Regions from separate parts of the Micromonospora sp. NPDC093243 genome, predicted to be linked through region 2. Evidence: riboswitches for the same ligand, from Rfam matches in the RefSeq annotation. Region 2 holds a riboswitch; the other holds the start of a gene.
What was found. Region 2 has a riboswitch for S-adenosylmethionine ahead of ACIP9D_RS25510 (aminotransferase class V-fold PLP-dependent enzyme). Riboswitches for the same ligand answer to the same signal wherever they lie in the genome.
Positions count from the first base shown of each region.

Region 1: linked by a shared signal. The riboswitch ahead of ACIP9D_RS02715 (ABC transporter substrate-binding protein) and the one ahead of ACIP9D_RS25510 (aminotransferase class V-fold PLP-dependent enzyme) in region 2 are both predicted to bind S-adenosylmethionine.

Region 1 covers NZ_JBIVNT010000001.1:584,319-591,642, forward strand. Annotated here, with positions in the region: gene shbA (RNA polymerase sigma factor ShbA) at 1-178, opposite strand, end outside; gene ACIP9D_RS02710 (S8 family peptidase) at 458-1,675, shown strand; SAM riboswitch class IV at 2,044-2,156, shown strand; gene ACIP9D_RS02715 (ABC transporter substrate-binding protein) at 2,421-3,293, shown strand; gene ACIP9D_RS02720 (amino acid ABC transporter permease) at 3,333-4,112, shown strand; gene ACIP9D_RS02725 (amino acid ABC transporter ATP-binding protein) at 4,109-4,861, shown strand; gene ACIP9D_RS02730 (sugar phosphate isomerase/epimerase family protein) at 4,875-5,714, opposite strand; gene ACIP9D_RS02735 (dihydrodipicolinate synthase family protein) at 5,834-6,997, opposite strand; gene ACIP9D_RS02740 (Gfo/Idh/MocA family oxidoreductase) at 7,074-7,324, opposite strand, start outside.
Region 2 covers NZ_JBIVNT010000008.1:12,989-20,312, forward strand. Annotated here, with positions in the region: gene ACIP9D_RS25485 (ATP-dependent DNA helicase) at 1-366, shown strand, start outside; gene ACIP9D_RS25490 (AI-2E family transporter) at 415-1,773, opposite strand; gene ACIP9D_RS25495 (GroES family chaperonin) at 1,922-2,218, shown strand; gene ACIP9D_RS25500 (hypothetical protein) at 2,339-2,506, shown strand; gene ACIP9D_RS25505 (PrsW family intramembrane metalloprotease) at 2,654-4,129, opposite strand; SAM riboswitch class IV at 4,153-4,274, shown strand; gene ACIP9D_RS25510 (aminotransferase class V-fold PLP-dependent enzyme) at 4,320-5,585, shown strand; gene ACIP9D_RS25515 (aromatic acid exporter family protein) at 5,610-6,878, opposite strand; gene ACIP9D_RS25520 (metal-dependent phosphohydrolase) at 6,959-7,324, shown strand, end outside.

The sequences.
Region 1 (7,324 bases), on a different contig from region 2:
CGGCGAGACAGACCTCCTGCGCGACGTCCTCGGCGGTGGCCCCGCCGGCGCCGACCTGCCCGAGCCGGGCCAGGCTGTAGCGGACCACGATCGGCCTGATGAGCGCGAGCACCCGGGCGACGGCGTCGGGATCACCGGCCGCGGCGCGCCGGACGACGTCGCGATCCGGTGTCTCCATACGCTCGCGGACCTCTCTCGCTGTGGCTGGCTCGACGGTAACCAACCCCGGGTGCGCCACCAAGCGGCCGGCGATGAAACGCCATCGCCCCGATCGCCGATAACCGGGCAGGAGTTCCACGCCCGCCGTCCGCGACGTCGGGTCCGCCGTTGTGCGGCTTTTCCATCCTATTGATGTATTTATCATAACGGATGGCTGTTGCATCTGGTCCGAGCCCGCTCCCATCGGCCAACCTCGCCCTGGGCCAACCGCCCACCAACCGCTGTGGAGAGGAACCCCATGCGCAGATCCCTGGGCGTCGCGATGCTCACCGGCATCGTCGTCGCCGCCGCTGCGGCGAGCGGCGCCACCGCCGCCCCCGCCGAGGCGGCCAGCGACTACATCGTCGTCCTCCGCGCCGGCGCCGACTCGCCGTCGGTCGCCGCCGAGCACGCGCGGGCCCGCGGCGCGAGCGTCGGGTACGTCTACGAGCACGCCCTGCGTGGCTACTCGGCCCGGATGAGCCCCACCGCCGCGGCCCGGATCGCCCGCGACTCCCGGGTGCTCTTCGTCCAGCCCGACGGGGTGGTCAGCACTGACGCCCAGACCACGCCCACCGGCATCAACCGGGCCGACGCCGAACTCAGCCCCACCGCGAAGATCAATGGCGTGGACGAGCGGGTCAACGTGGACGTCGCCGTCATCGACAGTGGCGTGGACCTGGACCACCCGGACCTGAACGTCTACACGGCCGGCGCCAAGAACTGCTCCACCGGCAACAGCGCCGACGACGGCAACGGCCACGGCACGCACGTCGCCGGCACGATCGGCGCGCTCGACAACAGCGCCGGTGTGGTCGGCGTGGCCCCGGGCGCGAGGATCTGGCCGGTCCGGGTACTGAACAACGCGGGTAGCGGGTCGTTCTCCGCGATCATCTGCGGCATCGACTACGTGACCGCGCATGCCAGCGAGATCGAGGTCGCCAACATGAGCCTCGGCGGCTCGGGCACGGACAGCGCCTGCGGCACCAACCGGGACGCGATGCACGAGGCGATCTGCCGCTCCGTTGCGGCCGGTGTGACCTACGTGGTGGCGGCCGGCAACGAGACCGACAACGCGGCCAATCACGTGCCCGCGGCGTACGACGAGGTGATCACGGTCAGCGCCCTGGCCGACTTCAACGGCGTGCCCGGCGGCGGCGCGGCGGCCACCTGCCGCAGCGACGTGGACGACACCATCGCCGACTTCTCCAACTTCGGCGCGGACGTCGACCTGATGGCGCCCGGTGTCTGCATCTACTCCACGTGGAAGGGCGCCGGCTACAACACCATCTCCGGTACCTCGATGGCCAGCCCGCACGTCGCCGGTGGCGCGGCCCTCTACAAGGCCACCCACCCCAGCGCCTCGCCGGGCGCGGTGAAGTCGGCGTTGCAGGGGGCCGGCACCACCGCGTACAACTGGCCGGCCGGCGACCCGGACGGCGTCCAGGAGAAGCTGCTCAACGTCTCCACGTTCTGACCGATGACCCGTCCCGGCTCCCGCACCCGGGGGGCCGGGACGGACCCCCGGCGGCCGATGCGCCGGCGCCGACCGGCGCCGGCGCTTCCGCGTGCCCCCTCGCGCTGACGGTCAGCGGGCCTGCGCACCGGGTACGGCGGCCGACTTCGGCTCACCGCTCGGCGGTCCCGCTCAGCACCCGACCTCTGCCTCCGCGCCGCAGGCTCGGCGGTGCGTCCACCATCCGGTGATGGTGTCACCGCCGCCCACGCCCGGTGGGCGATTCGCCCGGCTTCGGGCGCGTGCCTGCTCCGTGCCCGGCGTGGCCCGGGTGAGCGTGGTCATAACGGGTGGACGATGCCCCGTACCGCCCTGCTAGCCTCGGCGCAGGTCATGAGCGCCAGCGTCAAGCCCCGGCTCGCTGGCCGGCAACCCTCCTCCGCGGTGGGGTGCCCCGGGTGAAGACCAGGCATCGGAGCAACCTCCGGTGCAAGCGTGGCCTGGTTCCCAGGTCAACCCGACCCAGGAGAACCAGAATGATCCGCACCAGCACTCCTCCGGTCGCCGCGTCGGTCTCGTCGCCCACGCCGGTGGCCCTGACCCGGCGCCGCCACGTCGACATGATGTGGGTCTGCAGCGCCGCGTGTCGCCTCTCGCGCTGACGCGCCCGCCCCCGCTCCCCTGATCGATCCCGCGGTACGCCCATCGGGCGCACCGTCGGCGGCGCACGCCCGTGCCCCGCCGCTGACACCATTCGGAGACACCTGTGCGATCTCTTCCTGCCCTGACCCGGGTGGCCGCCCTCGGCGTGGCCGCACTCCTCGGCGCCGCCGCCCTCACCGCCTGCGGCGACGACGCCTCGTCCAGCGCGGCGGACAACCCGTACGAGCTGCTCCAACCCGGCGTGTTGCGGGCCGGCACGCTCACCGACGCGCCGCCGAACGTGTACCTGAAGGACGGCAAGTTCACCGGTTTCGACAACGACCTGCTCAGCGCGGTCGCCGCGAAGATCAACCTGAAGGTGGAGTTCGTCGGTACCGACTTCTCCGCGCTGCTCGCCCAGGTCAACAACCACAAGTTCGACGTCGGCAGCTCCTCGATCACGATCACGGAGGCGCGCAAGAAGACCGTCGACTTCGGTAACGGCTACGACTTCGGCTACTTCGGACTCGACGTTCCGGCCGGTTCCCCGATCACCAGCTTCGACCAACTCAGCGGCAAGCGGGTCGTGGTGGTACAGGGCACCGTGCAGGACGACTACGCCACCGGCAAGCAGCTCAACCCGGTGCGGGTGCCGGACTACAACGGCGCGATCAACCAGCTCAAGGCCGGCACCGCCGACGCCTGGATCGCCCCGGCTGAGATCGGTGAGAAGTCCGCCGCGGACAGCGGGGGCAAGATCTCCGTGGCCGCGAAGCAGCTCAGCCCGGCGCCGACCGCGTACGCCGTGGCGAAGGGGAACGACAAGCTGCGCGAGGCGCTGAACAAGGCCCTCGACGAGGTGATCGCCGACGGCACGTGGAGCCGGCTGCAGGCCCAGTACTACCCGGGCCGGCCGGTGCCGGCGGACTTCAAGCCGGGCAGCGGCACCGTCGCGGTTCCGGCGGCGCCGTCGGCGTCGGCGTCGGCCGCGTCCTGACGGTACGAGACGACGAGCGGGGCGGTAGGAGAGGCGACTATGGATCCGTTGCGCACCCTGTGGGAGACCTTCTTCGACTGGGAATCGATGCGCGAGGCGCTGCCCGAGATGCTGACCGTCGGGTTGCCCAACACGCTGATCCTGGCGGTCTCCGCCGCCCTGCTCGGCTCGGTGCTGGGCATGCTGCTGGCCATCGCCGGCATCTCCCGCACCCGCTGGCTGCGCTGGCCGGCGCGGGTCTACACCGACGTGTTCCGGGGCCTGCCGGCCGCCGCGACGATCCTGCTGATCGGCGTCGGGCTGGCGCCGCTCGGCATGCAGGTCTGGGGCCCGAACCCCTACCCGCTGGGCATCCTGGCGCTCTCCCTGATCGCGGCCGCCTACATCGGGGAGATCTTCCGATCGGGCATCCAGTCGGTGGAGGCGGCCCAGTTGGAGGGCGCGCGGGCGCTCGGCTTCTCCTGGGGCGAGTCGATGCGGATGGTGATCATCCCCCAGGGCGTACGACGGGTCCTGCCGGCCTGGGTCAACCAGCTCATCGCGCTGATCAAGGACTCCAGCCTGGTCTACTTCCTCGGCCTGGTGGCCAGCGAGCGGGAGCTGTTCCGGATCGGCCAGGACTACGCCGCCACCACCGGCAACGAGTCCGCGCTGCTGCTGGCGGGGCTCTTCTACCTGGCGCTGACCGTGCCGCTGACGCACGTGGTCAACGCGATCGACCGGCGGCTGCGACACGGCCGCCCGGGCGCCCCGCCGAGCGACGACACCTCCGACGTGGACCTGACACTGCCCGGCGCGGCGGGAGGGAGCCAGCGATGAGCACCGACACCACGACCACCAGCACCTCGGTCAGCCTGGGTGTCCGCGACGTGCATCTCGCCTTCGGGGCGAACCAGGTGCTCCGCGGCGTCGACCTGGACGTGCCGCGCGGCACGACCGCCTGCGTGATCGGCCCGTCCGGGTCGGGCAAGTCCACCCTGCTGCGGACCATCAACCGGCTGATCGAGCCGGACCGTGGCGACGTGCTGCTGGACGGACGCAGTGTGCTGTCCGACGACCCGGACGCGCTGCGGCAGCGGGTCGGCATGGTCTTCCAACAGTTCAACCTCTTCCCGCACATGAGCGTGCTGCGCAACGTCACCCTGGCGCTGCGGCGGATCAAGCGGCTGGGCGAAGAGGAGGCGGTGGCGGTGGCCCGGGCCCAGCTGGACCTCGTCGGGCTGGCCGGCAAGGCGGACGCCCGGCCGGCGCACCTCTCCGGCGGCCAGCAGCAGCGGGTGGCGATCGCCCGGGCGCTGGCGTTGCAGCCGCAGGTGATGCTCTTCGACGAGGCGACCAGCGCGCTCGACCCCGAGCTGGTGAAGGGGGTGCTCGGGGTGATGGCGGACCTGGCCGCCGGCGGCATGACCATGGTGGTGGTCACCCACGAGATGGGCTTCGCCCGCGAGGTCGCCGACACGGTGGCCTTCATGGACCGTGGGGTGGTGCTGGAGGCCGGGCCGCCGGCCGCGATCTTCGAGGGGGCCGAGCACCCGCGGCTGCGCCGCTTCCTCGACCAGGTGCTCTGAGCCCCGGCGCTGGTCAGTCGGCCAGCACGTGCGCGACGTAGCGGCGGGCCAGGGTGGCGACGACGGCCTCGGGGTCGGCCGCCCACACCTCGGCGTTGAAGATCTCCACCTCGACGTCCCCCTGGTAGCCGGCCTGCTCGACGGCCCGGCGCAGCAGCGGGAAGTCGATGTGCCCGTCGCCCATCATGCCCCGGGAGAGCAGGGCGTCCGGCGGCAGCGGGGTGATCCAGTCGCAGACCTGGAAGCTGACGATCCGGCCCCGGGCCCGCCGGATCTGGCCCAGCACGTCCGGGTCCCACCAGACGTGGAAGGTGTCGACCACGACGCCGACCTGGTCGGCGGGGAACCGCTCGGCGAGGTCGAGCGCCTGGCCGAGGGTGGAGAGCACCCCGCGGTCGGCGCAGAAGATCGGGTGCATGGGCTCCAGCCCGAGCCGCACCCCGCGCCGCGCCGCGTACGGGGCCAGCTCGGCGATCCCGTCGGCGGCCCGCTCCCGGGCGCCGGCCAGGTCGCGGGACGAGTCCGGCAGGCCACCGACCACCATGACCAGACACTCCGCGCCCAGCTCGGCGGCCTCGTCGATGGCGCGCCGGTTGTCGTCGAGCGCGCGGCGTCGGGCCGCCGGGTCGGCGGCGGTGAGGAACCCGCCCCGGCACAGCGAGGAGACCCGTAGGCCGGCGTCGGCGACCAGGCGGGCCGCGGCGGGAACGCCGATCGCCTGGACGGGTTCGCGCCACAACCCGATCGCGGGCAGGCCGGCCCGTACGCAGCCGGCGACCGCCTCGGCGACCGACCACCGGTCGGTGGTCTTCTGATTGAGCGAGAGCCGGGCCAGCCGCGGGTCGCCCGGCACCGGGGTCGGCTCGACGGCCGCCCGACCGGAGGGCACGTCGACGGTGGTGTCCGTGGCTGCCGGCGCGGGACCGTCGACGGTGCTGTCCGCGGTGGCCGGTGCCGGACCACCCGTGGCGGTCATCGAGGCACCCCGGCGACGTCGAGGAAGGCCCGCAGCCGGGCGGCGGCCAGGTCGGGGTCGGGCAGCAGCCGGGCGTCGTCGGCGAGCCGGGCCAGCTCGGCGAGGTGGACGACGCCCCGGGCGCTCTGCAGCCCACCGACCATGGTGAAGCCGGGCTGGTGGCCGCAGAGCCAGGCCAGGAAGGCGACGCCGGTCTTGTAGTACCAGGTCGGGGCGGCGAACACGTGCCGGGCCAGCGGCAGCGTCGGTGCGAAGGTCGCGTCGTAGCTCGCCAGGTCGCCCCGGTCGAGGGCCTGCAGGGCGGCCGACGCGGCCGGCGCGATCGCGGCGAAGACGCCGAGCAGGGCGTCGCTGTGGTGCGTCCCGTCGCCCCGGATCAGCTCCGGGTAGTTGAAGTCGTCGCCGGTGTAGAGGCGCACCCCGGCCGGCAGGGCGGACCGCAGCATCCGCTCGTGCTCCGCGTCGAGCAGCGACACCTTCACCCCGTCGACCTTGCCCCCGTGCCGCCCGATCAGGTCGAGGAACGCGGCGGTGGCCGCCGGGACCTCCGCCGAGCCCCAGTAGCCGTGCAGCGCCGGGTCGAACATCGGCCCCAGCCAGTGCAGGATCACCGGGCGGGAGACCTGGCCGAGGAGTCGCTCGTACACCTTGGCGTAGTCCTCCGGGCCACGGGCCAGCCGGGCCAGTTGCCGGCTGGCCATCAGGATGACCTGCGCGCCACTGGCCTCGACGATCTCAATCTGCTCCTCGTAGGCGGCGGTGACGTCGTCCAGGGAGGTGAGGTCGGCCGGCGCGTGGTCGGTGCCGGCGCCGGCGGCGATCCGGCCGCCCACCTCGCGGGCGGCGGCGGCGCTGCGGTCGATGAGCTGACGGGTGGCGGCCCAGTCCAACCCCATGCCGCGCTGGGCGGTGTCCATCGCCTCGGCCACCCCGAGCCCGTACGACCAGAGGTGCCGGCGGAACGCCAGGGTGGACTCCCAGTCCACCACCGCCGGCGCGCCGGGCACGTTGTCGCCCAGCGGGTCGGCCACGACGTGCGCGGCGGCGAACGCGATCCGGGCGGTGAGCGGCCCGGCCGGCCGCTGCCAGCGGGCCGGCTCGGCGAGGCGCCGCTGCTCCCACGACCCGTCGGCGCGGGGCAGCCGCACGGTCGCGCTCACGCCGGCACCCCGCGTCGGTCGGTGCCGGCGTGCGGCCCGGGCGCCCGGTGCCCGACGACTCGCCCGCTGCGCTCGCTCATGCGGTCAGCTCCGGCAGCTCGATGCGGCGGCCCTCCCGGGAGGAGCGCAGCCCGGCGTCGGCGAGCTGCACTCCGCGGGCGCCGGAGAGCAGGTCGTAGGGGTTCGGCGCGTCCTCGACCACGTGCCGGACGAACTGCTCCCACTGGGCCTTGAAGCCGTTGTCGAGCACGGCGTTGTCCGGCACCTCCTGCCACTGGTCGCGGAACACCTGGGTTTCCACCAGGTCCGGGTTCCACACCGGCTTCG
Region 2 (7,324 bases):
GGGGTGATGTCGCTCTGGCAGGGCGTCGACGTCCCGGGCGACTCCTGCCAGCTCGTGGTGATCGACCGGCTGCCCTTCCCCCGCCCCGACGAGCCGCTGGCGGCCGCCCGGGCCGCCGCGGTGGACGCCGGCGGCGGGTCGGGCTTCGCCGCGGTCAGCGTGCCGATCGCGGCGATCAGGCTCGCTCAGGGAGTGGGGCGGCTGATCCGGGCGACCGGCGACCGGGGCGTGGTCGCGGTGCTCGACTCGCGGCTGGAGACGGCCCGCGGCTACGGGCCGTTCCTGCGCCGCTCGCTGCCCCCGTTCTGGTACACCACCCGCCCCGACGTCGCCCGGGGCGCCCTGGAGCGCCTCGCCAAGGCCTGAGGCTGCCCGACGCCGGGCACGAGGCCCGGCGCCGGGTCCGGGGTCGCGTCAGGGCGCCTGGGAGGCGACCACCACGGCGTCCGGCGGGGTGTCCGGCACCGTGCGGGCGGCGAGCCGGCGGACCGCGGTGTTGAGCACCGCGATCAGCGGTACGGAGACCAGCGCGCCGGTGATGCCCGCGAGCACCACGCCGGCGGCGATACCGATGATCACCGCGAGCGGGTGGATGGCCACCGCCCGACCCATGATCAGCGGCTGGAGCACGTGCCCCTCCAGCTGCTGAACCCCGACCACCGCGCCGAGGATGATCAGCGCGGTCACCGGGCCGCTGTCGACCAGCGCGACCAGCACCGCCACGCCCCCGGAGAGCGCCGCGCCGACGATCGGGATGAACGCGCCGAGGAAGACCAGGGCGGCCAGCGGGAACGCGAACGGGACGTCGAAGATGACCAGGAAGATGCCGATGCCGACCGCGTCGATGAAGGCCACCAGCACGGTCGCCCGGACGTACGCCCCGAGCGTCGCCCAGGAGGCGCGGCCGGCGTCGTCGACCTTCCACCGGGCGGCCACCGGCAGCAGCCGGACCAGGAAGCGCCAGATCCGGTTGCCGTCGCGGAGGAAGAAGAACGTCGCGAAGAGCACCAGGATGGTGCCGGTCAGCACCTCGGCCAGCGTGGCGGCCGTGCTGAGCGCCCCGCTGGTGAACCGCTGGGTGTTGCCGTTGATCCAGTGCTGCGCCTCGTCGATGTAGCGGTCGAGCTGGGTGTCGGAGAGGTGCAGTGGGCCCGTCTTCAGCCAGTTCTGGATCTGCCGGACGCCCTCCGAGGACTTCTCGCTCAGCTCCGGCACCCCCTGGATGAACTCGTTCACCACCAGGGTCAGCGTGCCGATCACCGCGGCCAGGCCGCCGACCAGCACCACCGCGGTCGCCAACGAACGGGGGAAGCGGGCCCGCAGCAGCCAGCCGACCGCCGGCGCCAGCAGCGCCGAGAGCAGCAGCGCGATGGCCAGCGGGATGATCACGATCTTGATGGTGCTGACGATCATCAGCAGCGCCCAGGCCACCGCGCCGACCACGATCAACCGCCAGGACCAGGCGGCGCCGATCCGCAGCGCGTGCGGCACGTCGGCGTCGTCCCGGCTGGCGGTGGAGGTGTGCATCGCCGCGGGGGCGGGGGCGGGGGCGCCGACCACCGTCGCCGTCGGCGGCGCCACCGGCCCCGGCGAGGTCGGGGAGGCCACTCCGGCCACCTCCGGCGGGTCTTCGGTCCGGTCCCGGCCGGACCGTACGGAGTCCCGTCCCGACTGGTACGCGCGGCCGAGCCGCTCGCGTATCCGCTCGAAGCGGCTCAAGCGCACCTCCTGGCAAGACGACCGGTCCGCCCACGGCGACAGGTCGGACAGCATACGCCGGACCGCACCACAGTAGGGCAGTTCCGCCATCCATTGCCCCGGTCACCACCTCGGTAACCACCGGCGGGCGTCGACCGGGCGACACGGTAGCGTCTGCGGCGTGACCGCCCACGACAATCTCGACTCCGGCCTGCCGATCCGCATGCTGCACGACCGGGTGCTGGTCCGGATGGATGGCAGCGAGGGCGAGCGGCGCTCGACCGCCGGCATCGTGATCCCGGCGACCGCGGCCGTGGGTAAGCGGTTGGCGTGGGCGACCGCCGTCGGGGTGGGTCCGAACGTCCGCTCCATCGTCTCCGGCGACCGGGTGCTCTTCGACCCGGACGACCGCTCGGAGGTCGAGCTGCACGGCCGGGGCTACGTCCTGCTCCGCGAGCGGGACGTGCACGCCGTCGCCGCCGAACGGGTCGAGAACGACTCCACCGGCCTCTACCTCTAGATCCGCACCCCAGGCGTACCCGCCTCGCCGGCGGCGAAGATTCCGCCGTTGCCGTCGCGGGCGTCGTTTGCACCGCCCCCGGCCGGGAAGCCAGCCGCACCACCGCCCTGGGGAGGGACGATGCCCGAGTGGATTAGGAAGCTGCTTTTCTGGGGCTTCATCGGATTCCTGATCTACTTCATGGCGTTCCGGCCGGACGGCGCGGCGGCGACGTTCAAGGCGATCGGCGCGGGCCTCATGGCGATGTTCCAGGGGCTCGGTGACTTCCTCACCGGACTGATGGCCTGACCGGCCGGCCCGCGCCGATCCCGCGACGCCGAGCGGCCGCGCCCGGCCGCCGCGCCGAACCGGCCGCGCGCGCGGAGCACCGGCACGCCGCCCGGTCGGCGCCGGCTCCGCACCCCGGCGCCGCCCGGGAACCAGCGCCCCTCCAGGTCAGGAACGCCCCGGCCAGCCCGGGTGCGGGCCGTACCAGCCCGGCGGCGGATAACCGGCCGGGTGCGGCGGCGGCGCGGCGAGCACCACCGGGATCGGCACCACCGGCTCCTCCGGCGGGTCCACCGCCCGCTGCGAGCCGTCCGGGAACCGCAGGTGGTAGCGGTTCCCGTCCCACACCCCGGCGGGGGCCTGCGGATCGCGACCGGCGAAGTACGACCGGTACGCGGTGATCGCGTCCAGCAACTCCCGTTCCTCCCGCGCGGTCCGCTCCCGGTCCACCGGCCGGCGGTCCAGGCCCCGCAGCGAGCCGTCGCGCAGCAGCGCCAGCCGGGTGGCGGCGAACTGGTAACCACGCATCGCCTTCACCCCGCCGTCGCCGGCCACCCGGCGCGCCCAGGCCCGCGCCGCGTGCCGGCGGCCCAGGCTGCTCAGCGCCGCCACCTCGGGCGGGCTCAGCCAGCCGGCACGGACGTAGTCCGGCAGGGTCCGCTCGGTGAGCCGCCCCTCCCAGGCGCGCAGCCAAACCGCCAGCCCGACCATACCGAAGAAGATCGGCACCATCACCCCGATGAAGCCGTACAGCATGATGAACGCCTGGCCGGTGGCCTGGGTCAGCGTCGGCAGCAGGTTCCAGGTGCCGTGCAGCATCATGGCCAGCAGCAGGCCGGCGATCGGGGCCAGCACCCGGACCCGGCGGTCGGCGGTACGCGCGGCGATGCCCAGCCCCACCCCGGTCATCGAGGTGAAGAGCGGATGGGCGAAGCCGAAGAGCAGGATCCGGACGATGAAGATGGCGATGACCTGCTGGGCGCCGGTCGCCGGCCCGAACTGCTCCACGCCGGTGCGGAAGCCGTAGCCGCCGAGGTAGAGGATGTTCTCCACCATGGCGAAGCCGACCGCGGACAGCCCGCAGTAGACCAGGCCGTCGGTGATGCCCGACCACTCCCGGCGCCGGAAGATCAGCAGCAGGATCGGCCCGAGCGCCTTGGTCAACTCCTCGACGAACGGCGCGACCAGCACGCTGGTGAGGGCGGACGGCAGCCCCCAGTCGTCGAACCGGCGGGCGGCGAACTCGTTCACGGTGAGCGCGGCGGCGGTGGAGACGAACGCGCCCCAGGTGAAGCAGAAGACCAGGTACTTCAGCGGTTCCGGTTCGTACCGGTCGAGCCAGAGGAAGCACCCGACCAGCACCGGCACCGGCAGGATGGCGGCCACCAGGCCGATCAGCAGCGCTTGGGCGCCGAGGCTCTCACCCAGGGTGAAGGCCATGAAGGTCGCGCAGGCGGCGATAAAGAGCACCACCGCGGCGAGCACCAGGAACCGTCGCCAGCCCAGCCGGCGCAGCGGCATCCGGGGCGCGGCACCGGGCGCGGGCGGGGCGGGAGGCGCGGTCGGCGACGGCAGGGCTCCGCCGGGCGGGGTGTCGGCCATGCGGTCAGCGTAGCCATCCCCGGCCGGCTGGTTCGGTCGCATCGGCGGCCGCTATGCTGCCGACAGGTCACGAGCGCCAGCGTCAAGCCCCGGCTTGCTGGCCGGCAACCCTCGTCGAGTTCGCGGTGGGGTGCCCCGGGTGATGACCGGGCCCGGCCCCGATTCGTGAGCCGGGCAAGCGCGGACCCCGTCCCGACGTGCACCCGGGGTCCCGGACCCGGGAGGCTCTGCCATGTCCGTCACCCTCGTACCCGCACTACCCGCTCCGGCCACCGTTCCCGCCGCAGCCGGGCCGCTCGACGTGCTCGGCGTGCCAGGCGAGATCAACCTCGACTACGCGGCCACCGCGCCGTGCGCGCGGGTCGCGGCCGACGCGGTGGCCGAGCTGCTTCCCTGGTACGCCAGCGTGCACCGCGGCGCCGGCGCGCTCTCCCGTCGCTGCACGCTCGCCTACGAGCGGTCCCGGCAGACGGTGGGCGACTTCTTCGGCGCCCGCAGCGACGACCACGTGATCTTCACTCGGAACACCACCGACGCGCTCAACCTGCTCGGACGCGCGTTGCCGCCCGGCACCACCGTGGTCACCTTCGCCGGCGAGCACCACGCGAACCTGCTGCCCTGGCCGCGCGGCTCGGTCCGGCTGCCCGTGCCGGCCGACCCCGGCGAGGCGGTGCGGGCCCTGGACGCGGCCCTCGCCGAGCTGCGGCGGGACGCCAACCCGGGGCTTCCGGTGCTGGTCGCGGTGACCGGGGCCAGCAACGTGACCGGAGAGCGCTGGCCGGTCGCCGAGCTGGCCCGGGTGGCGCGGCGACACGGGGCCCGGATCGCGCTGGACGCCGCCCAGCTCGCCCCGCACGCCCCGGTCGACCTGCTCGAGTTGGACGTCGACTACCTGGCCGTCTCCGGCCACAAGCTCTACGCCCCGTTCGGCGCCGGTGTGCTGATCGGGCGGGCCGACTGGTTGGACGCGGCACCGCCGTACCTCTCCGGTGGCGGCGCCACCAGCCGGGTCGGGGCGGCCACCCACGACGTGAGCTGGGCGCTCGGGCCGGCGCGGCACGAAGCGGGTACGCCCAACCTACTCGGCGCGGTCGCCTTGGCCGCGGTCTGCGCCGCCCTCGCCGACGCCGACCGGGCCGAGCTGCACCGCCGGGAGCAGCGGCTGCTGACCCGGCTGCGGGACGGGCTCGCCGCGCTGCCGCACGTGGTGGAGCTGCGCACCTTCGGCCCGGACGCGCCACGGGTCGGCATCGTCTCGTTCGTGGTCGCCGCGCGGGATTCCGCCGAGGTCGCCGCCGAGCTGGCCCGGGGGCACGCGATCGGGGTGCGCGACGGGCTCTTCTGCGCCCACCCGCTGGCCCGGCGGCTGCTGACCGAGGCGGCGGCCCGTACCGGCCGCCGGGATCTGCCGCCGACCGCGCTGCGGGCCAGTATCGGCCTGGGCAGCACGACGGCGGACGTCGACCGGCTCCTGGCGGCGCTGGCAACCCTCGGTTGACCGCACCGGACGCACCCGGGCCGGTCAGCCGACCGGGGGCGCGGTGGGCTGCTTCGGGCCGCTCTCGTCCGGCTCGGGCCCACCGCCCCGCGGTGCCTCCTGCTCGCCGAAGGACTTCCGGATCAGCCGGTTCGCCTCGTCCTGCTCGATGCCGGAGGCGACCAGGAGATCACTCGCCGTGGTACGCACCTGGGCGATCACCACGCTGCCGGAGAAGCCGACCCCCTCGGCGTACGCCCGGCCGGCCTCGCTGACCGCGCGCAGCGACCGTTCCCGGGACTGCTCCGGCTCGTCACCGACGGCGAACTCGTGCTTGAGCAGGCGGACCGACTCGGCCAGGTGCGAGATGGCGTCCGGCATGGGTCCCGGGATCGGTTCCTCGTCCTCGAGCAGGGTGACCGAGCGCCGGATGAGCGTGCCGCTGTTGCGCATCGCCCGGTCGATCGGGTCGGCCGCCTCGGCGTAGTGGGTCAACTCGTCGCGTCGGTGCCAGCGGGCCGGGGAGAGGGTGGCCGTCTCCTTCGCCCCCTCGATCGCCTCGGCGAGGTTGGCCAGCTCCTCCTTGTTGTCGCGCAGCCGGTCCAGGGCCCGCTGCACGCTGCCCCGGTCCAGGGTGCGCAGTCCCTCGGCGGTCGCGTCGAGCTGGGAGGCGAGCAGGTCCAGCGCTGGCCGGGCGGCGCGATTGATCACCCGGAGCGGGTTGAGCGGCAGCAGGATCGCCGTCACCAGCAGCGCGATCCCGCCGCCCACGAAGGCGTCGATGAACCGGGGGATCTCGAGATCCTGGGTGGAGGGGCTCAACGTCACGATCAGCACGGCGGTGGCGGCGGCCTGGATCACGATCGCGACGCTCGCCCCGGCGAAGATGGTCAGCAGGATGGCCGCCGTGACCACCGCCCCGAGCTGCCACGCGCCGGTGCCGAGCAGGTGGATGAGGAGATCGCCGATGCCCACCCCGATCGCCACGCCGACGATCAGCTCCACGGTCCGCCGGAAGCGCTGGCCGACCGAGGCGGCCAGGGTGCCGACGGCGGAGATCGGCGCGAAGACCGGCTGTGGGTTGCCCAGCAGCCGGTGCGAGACAAGATAGGCCAGCGCGGCCGCCAGCCCGGCCTGCACCGCCAGCCCCGCGGCCATCCGGACCCGGTGCAGCCGATCGTGCAGCGTCGCCTTGCTCCGGTGCCGCACCTGGTCCATCGCCTCGGCGATGCGGGCGCTGTCGATGTCGGCCAGCCGACCGTTCCGCAGGCCGGCACGGCGTAGAAAAGACGGACGTCTGCTCCCCCGGGCCACGGCCATGGCGGGTACTACCCGCGCCGGGCCGGGTGAATCCTCGGCGCTCCGGCGGGAGCGCGGTGCGGCACACTCGACGGGTGGCTGACCTTCTCGACCGGTGGCGGGCGGCGGCGCGGGACGCCGGAGCAACCGACCCCGCCGGGCTGACCGACACCGGGCAGCAGCTGCTGCGCCGGTGGCGTGAGCCGCACCGGCACTACCACACCGTCGACCACCTGAGGGCCGTGCTCGACGTCGTCGACGCGTACGCCGGGCTGGCCGGACGTCCGGACCTGGTCCGGCTGGCGGCCTGGTGCCACGACGCGATCTACGACCCGCGCGCTTCCGGCGACGCCAACGAGCGGGACAGCGCCGAGTTGGCCGACCGGTTGCTGGCCGGGCTCGGGCTGCCGGCCGCGGCGGTGACCGAGGTCCGCCGGCTGGTGCTGCTCACCGCCGGCCAC